DNA from 3 places in the Neisseria brasiliensis genome. Region 3 is predicted to be linked to each of the others. Evidence: predicted binding sites of a transcription regulator. Region 3 holds the regulator's gene; each other region holds the start of a gene.
What was found. The regulator FNR, encoded in region 3, switches genes on or off when oxygen is low (the NO sensors DNR and NnrR bind a similar motif). The targets are predictions, from matches to a motif close to TTGATNNNNATCAA.
Positions count from the first base shown of each region.

Region 1: the regulator FNR is predicted to act here: its motif matches at 2,212-2,225, upstream of ccoN (cytochrome-c oxidase, cbb3-type subunit I).
Region 2: the regulator FNR is predicted to act here: its motif matches at 5,055-5,068, upstream of GJV52_RS07285 (universal stress protein).

Region 1 covers NZ_CP046027.1:1,476,383-1,482,646, reverse strand. The annotation lists gene ccoO (cytochrome-c oxidase, cbb3-type subunit II) at 1-490, opposite strand, end outside; gene ccoN (cytochrome-c oxidase, cbb3-type subunit I) at 514-1,944, opposite strand; gene GJV52_RS07560 (M61 family metallopeptidase) at 2,283-4,034, shown strand; gene GJV52_RS07555 (TIGR01244 family sulfur transferase) at 4,091-4,531, shown strand; gene GJV52_RS07550 (ExbD/TolR family protein) at 4,615-5,052, opposite strand; gene GJV52_RS07545 (MotA/TolQ/ExbB proton channel family protein) at 5,056-5,715, opposite strand; gene GJV52_RS07540 (energy transducer TonB) at 5,803-6,264, opposite strand, start outside.
Region 2 covers NZ_CP046027.1:1,424,680-1,430,943, forward strand. The annotation lists gene parC (DNA topoisomerase IV subunit A) at 1-1,281, opposite strand, end outside; gene GJV52_RS07275 (5-methyltetrahydropteroyltriglutamate--homocysteine S-methyltransferase) at 1,551-2,696, shown strand; gene GJV52_RS07280 (AbgT family transporter) at 2,784-4,352, opposite strand; gene GJV52_RS07285 (universal stress protein) at 4,527-4,961, opposite strand; gene GJV52_RS07290 (universal stress protein) at 5,191-5,631, opposite strand; gene GJV52_RS07295 (inositol monophosphatase family protein) at 6,037-6,264, opposite strand, start outside.
Region 3 covers NZ_CP046027.1:1,677,913-1,684,176, forward strand. The annotation lists gene GJV52_RS08425 (aspartate/glutamate racemase family protein) at 1-101, shown strand, start outside; gene GJV52_RS08430 (hypothetical protein) at 371-931, shown strand; gene GJV52_RS08435 (hypothetical protein) at 918-1,202, shown strand; gene GJV52_RS08440 (site-2 protease family protein) at 1,375-2,016, shown strand; gene GJV52_RS08445 (DUF1289 domain-containing protein) at 2,075-2,326, opposite strand; gene hemN (oxygen-independent coproporphyrinogen III oxidase) at 2,450-3,856, opposite strand; gene fnr (fumarate/nitrate reduction transcriptional regulator Fnr) at 4,000-4,734, shown strand; gene GJV52_RS08460 (CysB family HTH-type transcriptional regulator) at 4,818-5,768, opposite strand; gene GJV52_RS08465 (OmpA family protein) at 6,212-6,264, shown strand, end outside.

The DNA.
Region 1 (6,264 bases), 200 kb from region 3:
CTACGGCGCGCAATGCTTTCATGCGTGCCACAGTGGCTTCAGCGTCTACCTTGTTACGTGCCAACCATGGGAATGCCGGCATATTGGATTCAGGAACCACGTCACGCGGATTCAGCAAGTGGATGCGGTGCCATTCATCAGAATAGCGACCACCAACACGCGCCAAATCAGGACCGGTACGTTTCGAACCCCATTGGAACGGACGGTCGTAAACAGACTCGCCGGCAACAGAGTAATGACCGTAACGCTCGGTTTCTGCACGGAAAGGACGAATCATTTGTGAGTGGCAGTTGTAACAACCTTCACGCACATAAATATCACGACCCGCCACTTGCAGCGCATTGTAAGGCTTCACACCCGGAGCAGGTTCGATGACTGCTTTCGTGCCAAACAAAGGCACAACTTCAATCAACAAGCCGAAACTGATTACAATCACAGTGAAAATAATCAGAAAGCCGACTTTTTCTTCAGCTAATTGTTGTAATTTCATTTGGTAGCCTACTTTCTTGTTATTTAGTGGTGTTGTTGAGAAACCGCAGGGATCTCAGCTTCAACAGGTTTGCCACTGATTGCAGTACGGTAAACGTTGTACGCCATGATACACATACCAGCCAAATACATCAGACCACCTACTACACGGATTGCATAATAAGGCATAGTACGTTTTACAGACTCAACAAATGAGTAGGTCAAAGTACCGTCGTCATTCAACGAACCCCACATCAAACCTTGCATCACACCGGCAATCCACATCGCAGCGATGTACAACACCACGCCGATGGTGGCAATCCAGAAGTGTGCTTCAATCAATTTCACGCTATGCATTTGGGTTTTACCAAACAGACGCGGAATCAGGTAATAAATCGAACCGATGGTTACAAAACCTACCCAACCCAATGCGCCGGCGTGTACGTGTGCAACAGTCCAGTCGGTGTAGTGGCTCAAGGCGTTAACGGTTTTGATCGACATCATCGGGCCTTCAAAGGTCGACATACCGTAGAAAGACAGGGAAACGATCAAGAATTTCAAAATCGGGTCGGTACGCAGTTTATCCCACGCGCCAGACAAGGTCATGATACCGTTGATCATACCGCCCCAAGATGGTGCGAACAGAATCAGCGACAAAACCATACCCAAAGATTGTGTCCAGTCAGGCAATGCGGTGTAGTGCAAGTGGTGAGGACCTGCCCACATATAAGTGAAAATCAATGCCCAGAAGTGAACCACAGACAAACGATAAGAGTAAACCGGACGGCCTGCTTGTTTTGGAACGAAGTAGTACATCATGCCCAAGAAGCCTGCAGTCAGGAAGAAACCTACCGCATTATGGCCATACCACCATTGAACCATTGCATCGATGGCACCGGCATACACCGGGTAAGACTTCATGAAGTCGGCAGGAATGCTGATGTTGTTCACAATGTGCAGCAAGGCAACGGCCAAGATGAAACCGCCGTAGAACCAGTTGGCCACGTAAATGTGTTTTACTTTACGTTTGGCGATGGTGCCGAAGAATACGATTGCGTAAGCCACCCATACCAAAGTAATCAGGATATCGATTGGCCATTCCAATTCGGCATACTCTTTAGCTTGGGTAAAACCCATCGGCAAAGTGATGACTGCTGCTACAATAACCGCTTGCCAACCCCAGAAGGTAAATGATGCCAACCAGCCGCCAAACAGGCGGGTATTACAGGTACGCTGCACCACATAATAAGAAGTGGCAAACAGACCACAGCCACCAAATGCGAAAATTACCGCATTGGTGTGCAATGGACGCAGACGGCCAAAGTGGAACCAAGGTCCGATTTCAGATAAATTAAGAGCCGGCAAGTATAATTGGGCGGCGACAATCACACCGACCAACATACCCACGATGCCCCAAACTACAGTCATGATGGCGAACTGGCGCACCACTTTGTAGTTATAAGTTTGTGTGTCCATGGGAGTCTCCATAAATTATGGGAATTGAAAATTTTTGCTTTACCCGCCCGAATGTTTTCTACGTTTCCACAAAAAACATTAAGGCAAAGTATAAATTTTTCTAAATTTAACATATATACAAGATTGAGCCAAGCAATATTACATTTCTTCCGCTCAAGCGAATATGTAACCTAAAAAATAAAAAATTATAATAATCAAATAATTAAAACAAATGAGCTCTAATAAAAGGCATACATTTTTTTCAAGCCCCGTTTTTTTAAAGGCTTTTTGATGTAAATTAAATATCAGACACTGTATGCCAACGTTATTCATTAATTTTAACAAACTAAGCAATAGATATGATTAATTACAAAATCTCATTCCGCCCTTTGAGTCATGAATATCAAATTACATTGAGTTTCAATCAAGACAATGATTTACCTATTGAATTCAGCCTACCCAACTGGGTGCCGGGCAGCTATCTGATTCGTGATTTCTCCCGACATATCACGCAATTAAGTGCTTCTTGCAATGGCCATACTGTTGCATTGACGCAATTGACCAAAAACAAATGGCAGGCAAACGGCCAAAAAGGTGAGTGGCAAATTTGCTACACCGTTTATGCGTTTGACTTATCCGTACGCGGTGCGTTTTTAAGCACCGAACGCGGCTTCTTCGATGGCGCTTGTCTTTTTTTAAAGATTCATGGCTGCGAAAACCTGCCACACAGTGTTTCCCTAAAAGACTTTCCCAACCAATGGCAAATCGCTACTACCCTACCGCAAACCGCCACACACCAATTTCAGACGGCCTCTTATGCCGATTTAATCGACCACCCTGTCGAAATGGGCAAGATTGAATTTTTAGACTTTACCGCAACCGGCATTCCCCACCGCATTGCCCTGAGCGGCTTTTATCGCGATTTTGACCGCCAACGTTTTGTCGATGATATTCAAAAAATTTGCGAAACCGAATTGGCCATGTTCTCTGAGCCTGCGCCGTTTCAAGAATATCTGTTTATGCTGCATGTCGGCGACAACATCTACGGCGGCCTCGAACACATCAGCAGCACCGCCCTTTTGGCCGACCGCAACAGCCTGCCGCCGCACAATATGGGCGAAGCCAACGAAGCCTATACCCAATTGCTCGGCCTGTTCAGCCACGAATACTTCCACGCCTGGAATGTGAAATCGATTAAGCCCGAAGCATTTGTGCCTTACGACCTCGATCAAGAAAGCTACACTGAGCAACTGTGGGCATTTGAAGGCATCACCTCTTATTATGATGATTTGTTCTTGGCACGCAGCGGCGTGATTGACAGCAATGCTTATTTAAATCTGCTCGCCCAATCGATTACCCGTGTGCAACATACAAAAGGCCGTCTGAAACAAACCTTGGCCGAATCCAGCTTCACCGCATGGAACAAGTTTTACAAGCAAGATGAAAACAGCAGCAATGCCATCGTCAGTTATTACCAAAAAGGTGCGCTGGCGGCATTGTGTTTGGATGTACTGATTCGCCAAAAAAGCGGCGGCAAGCATTCATTAGACAGCGTGATGCAGCAGCACTATCGCGATTGGGTCAACACCGGCCAAGGCATTCCGGAAAAACAATGGCAAGAGCGTTGCCAACAGATCACCGGCTTGGATTTGCAATCATTTTTTCAGACGGCCTTATACGGCACCGATGACCTGCCCTTGCAAGAATGCTTGGCGCACGTCGGCGTCACATTGGATTGGCAGCCCTTGCCGCGCAGTCATGGCGGTGGCTTGGCGGGCGAAACCGTTTGCGTCAAACTCGCCAGCGATTTCGGCGCACGTTTCAAACAAAGCGGCGACAGCGCCACCCTGACACACGTATTTAATGGCGGCAGCGCAGAAAATACGGCTTTGTGTCCACAAGACAAAATCATCGCGCTTAACGGCTATGCCTGCACTGACTTGGCCGCGCAATGGGCGCAATTGGCTGTCGGCGAACGCGCCACACTGCACTTTTTCCGCAGCGGCGTACTGCACCAAACGCACATCACCGTGCAAGCCGTGGAAGCGAATACGGCTTTGTTGAAAGTTGCCAACCAAGATTTGGTAGATAAATGGTTGTTTAACCGCTAAACTTTCAGATGGCCTGATAAAAGGCCGTCTGAAAATTGTCGAAAGGAAGGAAAATCATGGCTATTTTGAAATTGAGCGAACAATTATATGTATCACCACAACTGACCGAACAAGATGCAAAAGATGCCGCGCAATTGGGCATTCAAACCGTTATCTGCAACCGCCCGGACGGTGAAGAAGAGAATCAACCTTCTACCATGCAAGTGCAACAATGGCTGTCGGCAGAAGGCATTACTTCATTCAAACATCAGCCTGTTGTCGCACCGAATATCACCGCTGCCGATGTTGTCGCATTTCAAGATTTATTGCAGCAAGCCGGCCAACCCGTTTTGGCCTATTGCCGCACCGGCACGCGCAGTTCTTTATTGTGGGCTTATCATCAAGTGCAAAACGGCATGAGCGTTGCCGAGGCCAAAGCTGCTGCTGCCGAAGCCGGCATTGATTTAAGCAATTTTGAAGCACGTTTGCAGGAAGCTGCCAAGCATAAATTAGCTTAATTCCGCATCGTAAAAGGCCGTCTGAAACGTTTCAGACGGCCTGTTCAACAGATAAGCGGAAATATTTCCACCGCTTTCAACGGTTATTCTGCTTTGGTCTCTGTAACGAAACCGATTTTGCTGATACCGGCTTCGCGCGCAGCACCTAGGGCTTTGTTGACATAATCGTATTCCACGGCCTTATCCGCTGCAATGGCGACGATAGCATCTTCGTTTGCCGTTTTGGCTTCTTTCAAACGGGCGGTCACTTCTTCGATGGTGATTTTCTTATCGGAATCGCCACCGATATAATAAGCACCATCCGAACCAATCGTCACACGCAAAGGCTCTTTGGGCTGCGTATCTTTTTTCGCTGCCTGTTCGGAAGCAGTTGGCAGCTCCAGCGGAATCGAATGCGTCAATACTGGCATGGTAATCATAAACACAATCAGCAACACCAGCATCACATCGACCAAAGGCGTTACATTAATGTCAGACATCGGTGCATCTTCATCACCGGAATTCATTGAACCGAATGCCATATCTTAATCCTTTTGATTCAGCAGACGAACGTGCAAATCATGCGCGTAAGCGTCTAAGTCTTGGGAAACGGTTTTCTTACCGCGGTTTAAGAAGTTGTAAGCCAATACCGCCGGAATCGCCACAAACAAGCCGGCTGCAGTCGCCACTAAAGCTTCGCCAATCGGGCCGGCCACGGCGGCGATGCTCATTTGGCCGCTTTCGCTGATGTTAATTAACGCGTGATAAATACCCCAAACGGTACCAAACAAACCGATAAATGGCGCAGTAGCACCAATCGAAGCCAACGCCGTCATGCCGCCATCAAACTGGCGCATGGTCTGATTCATGCTGGTGCGGATTTGGCCGACTAAGAATTCATTCAGCGGCAATGCGTTGGCCAAGGTTTTGGTGGTGCTTTGGCGATAGTTATCATAAGCATGAACGGCGTCAGTGGTCAGCGTGCTGATCGGCGCATCAATGTTTCTGACTTTCTGCACAGCATCATTTAATGTGAACGAATCCATGACTGCTTTTTTGGCCGCCGCATTACCTGCTTTGGCTTTGCGCAGCTTAATCACACGCACAATCAAAACGCTCCAAGTCACAATGCTCATGATGACCATCAATAAAAATACACTGATTAAGACGTAATCGCCCGATTCAAACACTAATCCTAAATTCATGGTTTTTCCAAAATCAAAATAAATAAATCAAACATTTGGCGGCAGACTGTTGGGATTCAGCCCACCGCATGACTGCTTTCAGACGGCCTATCCACCTAAACTGAAGCGCACCGGTACACGGTAGCTGGTCCAAACATTGGTGTTAAAGTGGCCGGATTTGGCGGCATTGCGTGCTGCGCGATCTAAGCGTGATGAGCCGCTGCTCTTGGCAACCGATACTGAAGCGACTTTCCCGCCCGGCGCCACCAATATATTCAGCACAACGGTACCTTCTTCACCATTCTCTTGCGATAAAGCAGGATACGGCGGAGTCGGAATGGAGCCGGTGGCTTTTACCGGATTGCTGCGACTGCTGCCCGGGCCGCTACCGCCGCCTGCGCCGCTGCCGTCACCGGAACCGCTTTCACCTTTTTTACCGCCTGAACCACTGCCACTACCTTCACCGCGACCGCTGCCTTCACCTTTGGTGCCACTACCACTGCCTTTTCCTTCACCTTTAGCAGATGAACCACCTTTACCACTCTCGCTGCCTGCTTTTTCAGATGCACT
Region 2 (6,264 bases), 250 kb from region 3:
TTCGTCTGATTCGCGAATCACCCGAATCACTTCGTCAATGCTTAAGAAAACTTTCAGACGGCCTTCGAGAATGTGCAGGCGCTTTTCCACTTGGGTCAGGCGGAATTTCAGACGGCGTGTTACGGTTGTTACGCGGAATTTCAGCCATTCCTGCAAGATGGTTTTCAGGTTTTTTTGTGCAGGGCGGTTGTCCAAGCCCATCATCACCAAGTTGACCGACACATTGCCTTCCAAAGAAGTTTGCGCCATCAGCGTGTTCATAAACGCATCCGGCTCGATGCGGCTGGATTTCGGCTCGAACACCAAGCGCACGGGATGCTCGCCGTCGGATTCGTCGCGCACTTTTTCAATCAAATCCAGCATCAGTTTTTTGGTATTGAGCTGATCTTGGTTGAGCTGTTTTTTACCGGCTTTCGGCTTCGGATTGGTTTGTTCTTCGATTTCGGCAAGAATTTTGGCGGCGTTGGCATTGGGCGGCAACTCGGTCACAATCGCCCGCCATTGGCCACGCGCCAGTTTTTCGATTTCATAACGCGCACGCACGCGTACGCTGCCTTTGCCGCTTTCGTAAATCTGCTGTAAATCGGCGGCAGGGGTGATGATTTGGCCGCCGCCGGCAAAGTCGGGTGCGGGGATGTAATCCATCAAATCAGCGGTTTCCAGCGAAGGTTTCTTCAGCAGGGCAATCGCTGCTTTGGTGACTTCGGTAAGATTGTGCGACGGAATTTCAGTCGCCATGCCCACGGCAATACCGCTGGCACCGTTGAGCAACACCATCGGCAATCGGGCGGGCAGGTGGATGGGTTCGTCAAACGCGCCATCGTAGTTGGGAGTGAAATCGACCGTGCCTTGATTGATTTCGCTTAACAATAATTCCGCAATCGGCGTCAAACGCGCTTCGGTGTAACGCATGGCCGCCGCACCGTCGCCGTCGCGCGAGCCGAAGTTGCCGATGCCGTCAATCAACGGATAACGCAGCGTGAAATCCTGTGCCATGCGCACCATCGCTCCATACGCCGAACTGTCGCCGTGTGGGTGGTATTTACCCAAAATCTCACCGACCACACGCGCCGATTTCACCGGTTTGGCGCCGGCGGTCAGACCCATGTCGCGCATGGCATAAAGGATGCGACGCTGCACCGGTTTCTGGCCGTCTGAAACTTCAGGCAGCGCGCGGCCTTTGACCACGCTCATGGCATATTCCAAATACGCGCGTTCGGCATATTGGCCGAGAATCAGATGGTCGGATTGGATAGGGGAAACAGGGATTTGCTCGTTCATGGTGCGGCTAAAATAAGAGTGAAATTCAAGCGCCGTATTGTAAAGCAAAACGGTGTTTCTTGCTGAAGTTTGCAAAGGCCTTTACTTGATAGGCCGTCTGAAACCTAGCAGATTCTGTTATACTCAAACGTTAATTACAGTCGTTTAAAATAGAAATCAAACAAGGCGACAGCAACCGCCGTGTACACCGAGTACATCAGGGCGCTGGCAACGCAGTATGATTTTTATTTTAAACGACGATATAAAACCGTTACCTAAAAAGGATCATCATGAGCACGCTTTTCCCAAACGCGACTTTACGCGACCGCGCCCCTTTCCGTTTCGACATCGTCGGCAGCTTTTTACGCCCTGACGCCTTGAAAAAAGCCCGCAGCCAATGCGCCTGCGGCGAGTGTTCGACCGACGAATTACACCAAGTGGAACACGCCGAAGTGAGCCAATTGGTGGCCAAAGAAAAAGCAGTCGGCCTGCCAAACGTAACCGACGGCGAATTCCGCCGCACATGGTGGCACTTGGATTTCCTGTTTGAATTGTTGGGCGTGGAATTGGTAGAAGCAGAAGAATACAGCACCCAATTTCAAGCGCACATGCGCCCGATTACCTTGAAAATCACCGACAAAATCGAATTCCCGAAAGTGCATCCGTTCATCAACCACTTCAAAGCCCTGAAAGCCGAAGCGGGTGATTATCCGGTGAAATTCACCATTCCGTCGCCAAGCATGCTGCACCTGATTACCTGCGTGCGCACGCCGAATCCGCAATTGATTGAGCGTTACCAAGACAACGAAGAATTGTTGTTTGCCGACATCACTCAAGCCTACATCGATGCGGGTAATGCGCTGTATGCCGAAGGCTGCCGCATTTTGCAATTGGACGACACTTCTTGGGGCGAATTCTGCTCGGAAGAAAAACGTGCCAAATACGAAGCACAAGGCTTGGATTTGGACGACATCGCGCGTAAATATGTGAAAGTGTTGAACGACATCCGCGCCGCTTTGCCGCAAGACATGGCCGTAACCATGCACATCTGCCGTGGTAACTTCCGTTCGACTTGGTTCTCCAGCGGCGGTTATGAGCCGGTAGCGGAAATCTTGTTCGGCGGCTGTAACGTTGACGGCTTCTTCTTGGAATACGACAGCGACCGCGCCGGCGATTTCAAACCATTGCGCTTCATTAAAGACCAGCAAGTCGTGTTGGGTTTGATTACCTCAAAATCTGGCGAACTGGAAGCCAAAGAAGAAATCATCGAGCGCATTAAGGAAGCCACACAATATGTTGACATCAACCAATTGTGCCTCAGCCCGCAATGCGGTTTCGCTTCTACCGAAGAAGGCAATGAATTGACCGAAGAAGACCAATGGAAAAAATTGGCACTGATTCGCAGCATTGTTGATGAAGTGTGGGGCAGCAAATAATCTTAGTATCGTGAAAGATGATTGAGATATGGAAAGGCCGTCTGAACGTAAAGGGTTCAGACGGCCTTGCTTATAAAAACCTAAACCTTAAGGCTGGTAATACGTTGCTGAGCCCGGACCCACCGGCCAGCCCAATACGAACACCCATACATAAAACAAAATCATCCAGCCGATGGCAAAGACAATCGAGTAGGGCAGCATCAGCGAAACCAAAGTGCCCACGCCCGCATCTTTTTTGTAGCGGATGGTGATGGCTAAGGTCAGGCTGAAGAAAGGCATCATCGGCGTGATAATGTTGGTCACCGAGTCGCCGATACGGTAGGCCGCCTGAATCATTTCCGGCGCGTAGCCAGCCAACATCAGCATCGGCACGAAAATCGGTGCGGTGACCGCCCATTGCGCCGAAGACGAGGCAATCATCAGGTTAATCATGCCGCAGATGATGACGAAAAAGACAAACAGCAAGCCGCCGCCCAAGCCGATTTCTTTCAGGAATTCAGAGCCTTTCACCGCCAGAATCGGGCCTAGGTTGCTCCAGCCGAAATAAGCCACGAATTGCGACACGAAGAAGATCAGGGTCAGGTAAATCGCCATCGAGCGCATGGAGCTGACCATGCCGTCCACTACGTCGGAGCTGGTTTTCAAGGTGCCGGCGACTTTGCCGTAAGCCAAGCCGGAAAGGGCAAAGAACACGAAAATCAACGCCACAATGCCCGACATCAACGGCGAATTCATCAAATCACCGGTTTCCGGATTGCGCAGCGGTGCGCCTTCGGGCAGACTGGCGGCGGCAATCAAACCGAGCAACACCAAAATCGTGGCAAAAGCCGCCCACAAACCTTTTTTCTCTTGCGCGTTCAGTTGCTCAATGCTCATGCTTTCCGCACTACCGTCACCTTCGGATTTGTCATAAGCGCCTAAGCGCGGCTCAATTAATTTATCGGTAATCAGAAAACCAAGACCGGCCACCAAGAAGGTGCTGACTGCCATAAAATACCAGTTGGCTTGCGCGCCGACCAAATAATCCGGTGCAATCAATTGCGCAGAAGATTGAGTGATGCCCGACAAAATTGGGTCAACCGTGCCGATTAACAAGTTGGCGCTGTAGCCGCCCGATACGCCGGAAAATGCAGCGGCAATACCGGCCAAAGGATGGCGGCCGAGCGAGTAGAACACCATTGCAGCCAAAGGAATAATCACCACATAGCCCAGTTCCGCTGCGATGTTGGACATCACGCCCGCGAACACGACTGCCAAGGTCACCAAGCGTTTCGGCGCATTCAATACGATGGCGCGCATGGCTGAGGAAATCAAGCCGGATTTTTCCGCTACGCCCACACCGAGCAAGGCCACCAAGGCCGTGCCCAAAGGGGCGAAGCCGGTGAAGTTGCTCACCAGATGGGTGACGATTTTGGCCAAGCCTTCGCCATTGAGCAGGTTAATCACACGAATCATGCCGTCTTCGGCGCGGCCTTTGGTGCCTTCAGGGCGCGGGTCAATCACGCTCACGTCAAAATACGCACCCACTGCCGACAAAATCAGCAGCGCGATAATCAAGGCTAAAAACAACACCACCGGATTGGGCAGAATATTGCCCAGCCTCTCCACGATGTTGAGAAAACGGTTAATGCCCGTTTGTTTGTTCGCTTGCGCCATACATCCTCCTTTGTGAAATCAATATTTCAGCTATTGTATGTGAAATTTCGTAAATTGCTAAATATCAGGAAGTTATTAATGCGCGTTTTTCGGGCATAAGAAAAGGCCGTCTGAAACACATTTACCTAAGGGCTTATTCGGTAAGTGTTTCAGACGGCCTGATATGACCATTAATTAATTGCGTACAACCAACACATCGGCTTTGGCGTGTTCAATAATGTAGCTGGCGCACGAGCCAATCATCAAGCGCTCGAATGCGTTCAAGCCGGTGGCGCCGGTCACAATCAAGTCCACTTTCTCTCGCGCCGGAATATCAACGGCGAGCAGGGCTTTCGGGTTGCCTTTTTCAACAATGCAAATCACATCAGTGCAGCCTGATTCCACGCAGCGCTTGGCGCAGCCGTTGACCAATTCTTGCGCCTGATCCTGAAACTTGATTTGTGTGCCGTCGTCAAATGCTGCCGCTCGGTAGGATTTGATTTCTTCAACGATGTGAACAATCGTCAGGCGTGCGCCGTTGCGTTGGGCGATGGCGGTGGCTTTGTTCAAGGCTGCTTCTGCTTGTGGCGAACCGTCGATACCGACCAAAATGTTTTTATATTCGTTCATACGTCATCTCCTTGGTAAACGTGAAAAGGTAAATGTCTCAAAGTGTTTTTCTTCAGCTTGTTTTTATCATAATCAGATTCAGACGGCCTCTCATTGATTTAAATCTAAACTCCGGCCGATTTCTACTGCAAAATCGGTTTTTTTGGATAGGCCGTCTGAAAAACATCGGCTGATTATGCAAACTACACCTGAATTCAGGTGCAGTCGGATAACGGAATAATCGCTTGGATTATTCAGTGCGCACCACCAAGACATCGGTTTGCGCATTTTGAACAATATATTCAGAAGATGAGCCGACCAACATGCGCTCCAAAGCATTCAGGCCGGTTGCGCCCAAAACAATCAGGTTGATGTTTTCACGCTGTGGAATGTCTTCCGATAAAAGCAGCTTTGGATTACCGGTTTGCAAAACCAAATCCACTTCGGCAACACCTTGTTGACGTGCATGCTCGGCATAATCGTTCAACATGGTTTTGGCTTCGGTTTCAAGCTGCTCATAGACGTTTTGCGTGAGCAGCGTGGTGTGCTGCATCAGCGATTGATCGAGAATATGCGCAATTACCAAGCGCGAATGGTTACGCAGGGCAATGGCCACGGCTTTGTGAAAGGCTTTTTCTGCTTGTGGGGAACCATCGATGGCGACAAGAACGTTGCGGTATTCGAGTAACATGATATTGTCTCCTTTTTTGTTGTCAGACACTATGGGCCATTGTTATTATCTGTTTTCATTTTTAGTATAGTGCCGAGCAGCAATAGGGGCGTAGTGTATTTACACTTATTTTCATGTTTATATTGATTTCAATTACTTATCATTTTAATTTCATCAAGTTTGAACGATGACTACGCCAGCGCAAAAAGAGCAGACAAAAAAAACCATTCATACCAAGGGAGAAGTATGAATGGCCAATACATTGCGGGAAAACGTCTTACTTGCTGCACTGCCCAAAAGGGATAAAAGAGCAGTGTGTGTCAGCACGAATAATTTTACTATTCTGAGTGTTAAATACTGTTAAGAAGTGAAATTATTTTAATAAATTGTCTAATTTAAGCGAATATTAAAGTTAGATAAAAGACTTTATTGATTCTGGCGTATCCAAGCTAGCCATTTATTGAACACATTTGGCTCAAGCGCGGCGATGACCGAGCGTTTGAATACATGCTCGCCACTCCAAAACGCATCACCTTCTAAAGTATCCAAGCAGCCGCCTGCTTCTTCAAAAATCAGCGCACCGGCAGCATAATCCCACAATTTCTGCCCGCCGTGCACATACACATCATAGCGGCCGCAAGCCAGATAGCACCA
Region 3 (6,264 bases):
AAATTGGTCTGTTGATTCAAGAGGGCGACCATGCGCTGCCGTTTTTCGATACGGCGGCGTTGCATGCGCAGGCAGCGGCAGATTTTGTGTTGAGGGGGTAACTCAAAACATTAATTCATATTTAAAAATTAGTAGGTACGGTTAGCTTTGCCCAAGCAAAGCGTAACCGTACAAACTGAAAATGTTTATGGGATAAGTTCTCATGCCGCATTCTATGCTAAGAGTTTGACGGTACATCAATTGATGTCGTCTGAAAGTTTTGAACATCCGTAGGGTTACGCCGCTTTAAGCGGCGTAACCCTACCGACATCTACAGGCTATAGTGGGTGTGATTTGAAAAGAAAGGTGGAATTTGGGCTATTTGGAGCCGGTGACCCGCCGTATGATCGGTGAGATAGCGCAATGGGGCGGCAACTGCGGCTCGGCGGTAAGTGAAAGCGGTAAGGTATTTGAATTCACGCGCGGGCATATCCGCTCTATTCCGCATGTTTTTGAAGCCGGTCTCAGGGTGGAAATTTTTGCAGATTATGACGAAACCGGAACCCTCCGTTCGTTTGTACTCCGCCCTGTTCCACGCCATGGTGTTGACACGCTTGCCCTAAAGGGGCAACAAATGACGATGCCGGCGAAAAAAAACCAAGCGGCTGCGCAACCGGTTTGCCGCTATTGCGTTGTTTTCGGGTGTTGCCGTGTTGGCTGCAGCTTGGTTTTGGCTGGCTGCCAATCAAAATCGCGCGAGCTTGCCGGCTTTTATTTTGCAGCTGGTAACCAGTTTTACTTTCATTCACGGCATGAACCTTTTGTTCAAATCGCGCAGGGTTTATGCGCCGGATTGTTGTTTGGCGGTTATTGCAGACCAAGCCATGATGGTGTGTGCGGCAGCGGTGGATTGGCCGACCAAAAACAGATTCGGCAGATTGATTCATCATGAAGGCGATAGATACGACGGCCTTGAAACGACGGCGGTGTTTGATTGGTACGGCATTCAAAATATCCGCCTCAATCAAAAAAGGGGCAAGGAGATATTATGGATTGATGTCTCCCCCGAACATGTTTATTTCAGCCATCATGGCGGCACCAACCTCGACGGACAAGGTTGGGACAACTGTGTGATTGCCCTGCGCTTAGATTTGTTTGCACAGCAAGAGCGGCAGAATTTATTGTGTATGCTGAAGAAGAAAACCGTTGTTTCAGTCGTCTGAAAAATCAGTCGGGCATTCAGACGGTATTCCGACTCTCTTTGCATCACCTTGAATCCCCACTTTATGCCCACATCTGCAAAATCTGTTATATTCTTGACTATTTGGCGGTTCAGACGGCCTTGATATTAGAAAAGTTGTTTCCCGCAAACAGCTTTCTGCGGAGCGAAAAACCATGTTTCAGAATTTTGATTTAGGTATTTTTTTACTGGCGGTGCTGCCGATGTTGCTGGCGATTACGGTACACGAAGCGGCGCACGGCTATGCGGCGCGTTATTGGGGCGACCCTACCGCCGAACAGATGGGCAGGCTGACGCTGAATCCGTTGGCGCATATTGACCCGATTGGCACGGTGGTGGTGCCAGCGGTGTTGCTTTTTACCACCGGTTTTATGTTTGGCTGGGCGAAACCGGTACCGGTGATTCCGCGCAATTTCCGCGATGCACGCTTGGGGATGCGTACGGTGGCGATTGCCGGGCCGTTGTCGAATCTGGTGATGGCGTTTGGTTGGGGATTGGCAGCGGTGTATGCGCCTGAATCGTATCAATTTCCGATGTCAAAAATGGCGCAATTCGGTATTTCGATTAATGCGGTGCTGTTCGTGCTGAACATGCTACCGGTGCCGCCTTTGGATGGTGGTCGCTTCGTGGACAGTTTCTTACCGGCGAAGCAATCCATGCAATACCGCAAGATTGAGCCTTACGGTACTTGGATTATTCTGCTTTTGCTGATGACCGGCGTGTTGTGGACGGTAATCGAGCCGATGGTGAACTTGATTATGTCGTTGGTGGCAGGATCTGTTGGATTAATTATTTAAAAACTGAGGCCATCTGAAGATTCAGACGGCCTTGTTGTATGTGGATTGGTAGATTATCCTAAAAATCGAGGCTGATTTGTTCGGCGTTGGATCCATCGACAGGGGCGAGTAAATCCAGTTTGCGGTTGCGGATTTTGTTTTTGCGCATACTCAACAGGCGCATGACTTGGTGTTTTTGCTCATCGCTCATCTGCTGCCAATAGAGCCGCTCTTCACGACTGCGCAAGCAGCCCTTGCAATAGCCTTTGGCATTGGCTTCGCATACGCCGATACACGGGCTGGGAATGGTGAAGAAGTCGGGCTGTTGCATGGTGGGGAAAATGTCATTTTTCTGTCATGGTAGGCGGTTATTGATGTAAAGTCAATGAGATACGGAGAAGGCCGTCTGAAAGCAGAATATGTTTCAGACGGCCTTGTCATGAAGCAAAACATTTTACACGGTTTGCGAATATTTCGCCGTGGTTTCTTTATGGCGCAAGTGGTAGTCGAATACCATGGCAATATTGCGAATCAGGAAACGGCCTTCCGGGGTCACAGTCAGACCGTGCGGCTTCAAGCGCAGCAAGCCGAGTTCGGCCAGATTCTGCAAGTCGGCCAATTCATCGGCAAAATATTGGTGGAATGGAATGCCGAACACGCTTTCGTAAATTTGGAAATCCAATGAAAAGCGACACATCAAATCTTGAATGATGTTGCGGCGCAATAAGTCGTCTTGGTTCAACTGGTAGCCGCGCATAATCGGCAAGCGGCCTTCATCGATGGCGGCATAATAGGCGTCGATGTCGCGCTCGTTTTGGGCATAGGTGCTGCCGATTTTGCCGATGCTGGACACGCCGATGGCTACTAAATCGCAATCGGCATAGGTTGAATAGCCTTGGAAATTACGCTGCAACCAGCCTTCTTTCAGGGCGATGGAAAGCTCGTCGTCAGGTTTGGCAAAGTGATCCATGCCGATGAACACATAGCCGCGGTCGGTGAGAGTTTGCACGCAGTATTGCAGCATATCGAGCTTCTCTTCGCTGCCCGGTACAGCATTGGTGTCGATGCGGCGCTGCGGTTTGAAAATATGTGGCAGGTGGGCATAGTGATACAGCGCCAAGCGGTCGGGATCGAGACTGAGCACAGTATCAATAGTGGCTTTCATGCTTTCTACCGATTGATGTGGTAAGCCGTAAATCAAATCGACGCTGACGGATTTGAAGCCGGCTTCGCGTGCGGCATCAATCACTTCTTTGGTTTCTTCAAAGCTTTGAATGCGGTTGACCGCTTCCTGCACTTTCGGATCGAAATCCTGAATGCCCACGCTCATGCGGTTGAAACCGAGTTTGCCGAGTTTGTGCACTGTTTCGCGGCTGACTTTGCGTGGGTCGATTTCAATGGAATATTCGCCGTTGGGCATCAGCTGGAAATGCTTGCGAATCATCTCAAACACGCGCTCAAGCTGGTCGTCGCTCAAGAAGGTCGGTGTGCCGCCGCCGAAGTGAAGTTGTGCCAATTGATGGCGGCCGTTGAGATGTGGGGAGAGCAATTCCATTTCGCGCTCAAGATACTCAATATAAGCATCGGCGCGGGTTTTGTCTTTGGTGATGATTTTGTTGCAGCCGCAGTAATAGCAGATGGTATTGCAAAATGGAATGTGGATATAAAGCGATAAAGGTTTGTTGAGCGCACCTAGGCCGCGTAAGTGCAGCGCATGGGTGTATTCGGCTTCGCGAAAGCCATCGTGGAAGCGGTCGGCGGTGGGATAAGACGTATAGCGTGGGCCGCTTGCCGGAAGCTTGGCAATCAAGTCGCGGTCAAATTCTGGTAGTTCGTTGTTTTGTATCGGAATTATTTTCATGATGGTCGTGTTGTGCTTATATTTTGTTTAACGAATTAGTAAAATTCGATTTAGTTTGCTAGAATGCCACATTATGATAAACCTGTCTTGATATGAGTCAAGAGAAGCTCAGTCAGTAAGAAGTTTTATAAAAAAGGTATTTTATGGCCACACACAATTCTACACATCAATTGAAAGCATTGTGTTCGACGTGTTCTTTGCGTGAACTTTGTTTGCCGGTTGGTTTGATGCCTAACGAATTTTCCCAGCTGGATGCCGTTATCCGTCAGAGCCGTCGTCTGAAAAAAGGCGAATATCTGTTCCGCGCCGGCGAACCGTTTACTTCTTTGTTTGCCATTCGTGCCGGTTTTTTCAAAACCACGGTGGCAAGCCAAGACGGACGCGACCAAGTGACCGGTTTCTTTATGTCGGGCGAATTGATCGGTATGGACGGCATTTGTTCGCATGTCCACAGCTGCGATGCCGTGGCCTTGGAAGACAGTGAAGTGTGTGAATTGCCGTTTGCCCACATGGAAGAGTTGGGACAAAACATTCCAAGCCTGCAAACCCACTTTTTCCGCTTGATGAGCCGCGAAATCGTGCGTGATCAAGGCGTGATGCTGTTGTTGGGCAATATGCGTGCCGAAGAGCGTTTGGCCGCATTTTTGTTGAATTTATCGAATCGTTTGTATTCGCGCGGTTTTGCCGCCAATGATTTCATCCTGCGCATGTCGCGTGAAGAAATCGGCAGCTATTTGGGTTTGAAGCTAGAAACCGTCAGCCGCACGTTGTCGAAATTCCATCACGAAGGTTTGATTGAAGTGGAACATAAACACATCAAGATTCTCGACTCGCAGGCCTTGAAAAAAATGGTATCCGGCTGCGCGCATGCTATGTAAGGGCTGAAAATGTCAACAGGCCGTCTGAAGTTGTGTGTTTCAGACGGCCTTTTATCTTTAGGGAAATAAACAAACGCGCTAATTTAAATGGAGAAGTCCTCCATAATCGGTGTATACAAGATACGGTCGATATTTTCACGGTTTAAATGAGGTGCAAACATCTCGATAAAGTCATAAGTATAGCCGCGTAAATAAGTATCTGAACGGATAGCAATCCAAGTGGGTGACGGCTCAAACAAATGAGCCACATCAATCAATTCCAAATCTTGATCGGCTTGCGGATCGTAAGCCATTTTTGCCATCAAGCCCGCGCCTAAGCCCAGTTTGACATACGTTTTTAGCACGTCGGTATCAGCAGCGGCTAGAGCCACTTCCGGCTGCTCCAGCTTGGCTTTGGTAAAAGCACGCGCGATGCTGCTGCTAGAATGGAAGGCGAATTCATAAGTAATTAACGGAAAGCTGGCCAAATCTTCAATGCTGAGCGGATTTCTGCAATCAAGTAAAGGATGGTTCTTAGGCACGATCACCGCATGATTCCAGTCGTAACAATTAAGTTTGCGCAATTCAGGATGGTCGTCGAGCTTTTCGGTAATAATGGCAATGTCGGCTTCACCGTTGCTGACCATCTGCGCAATAGCCGAAGGACTGCCTTGTTTGATGGTAAGATTAACTCTGGGATAACGCTTTACAAAATCAGCCACAATGTGCGGCAGGGCATAACGTGCCTGTGTATGGGTTGTGGCAATGGTGAGTGCGCCACTATCGTGGTCGGTAAACTCGCTGCCGATGTTTTTGATATTTTGCACATCACGCAAAATGCGCTCGGAAATTTCCAACACTGCTTTGCCCGGCTGGGAAACTGAAACCACGCGTTTACCGCTGCGGATAAAAATCTGAATGCCCAGCTCTTCTTCCAGTAATCGGATTTGTTTGGAAATACCCGGCTGGGAAGTAAACAGTGCGTCGGCTGCTTCGGAGACATTCAGATTATGGCGGTAAACTTCGAGTGCGTAGCGTAATTGTTGTAATTTCATGGTATTTGAGTTGTGGATATTGTGCGACAAATATGGCGTAATTTAGCATATTTTATTTAATTTTGTCGGCGTGAATCGGCTTTCTTTGGGAAGCTTTTGTTTTTTCAAGAAGTATCTAAATTCTCCATCAGAAAGTTTTAAGAAGCCATCATCGCACTTTGAAATGGTTGTTGCTTTTGTACAACGATAGAGCAAACCTTATGGGGATTTATCCATAAATAAATGACACAAGTTTGATTTTTCGGCATGATTGGTAGTCAGGAAGCAGGCAGTTTCATGATTGTTCAGAGGCATCGAGTATTGACAGTTTGCCCTCGGCTTCTTTATAGTGCAACCTGATATATCCGATTTGCCGCCATTTTATATGCTGCGGCCTGTATATTGGTAAAGTTGTGACGGTGTATTATGCATCCGTTGCATAACAATTTTGATGAGGGAATAAAATGACCAAACAGCTGAAATTAAGCGCATTGTTTGTTGCCTTGGTGGCTTCTGG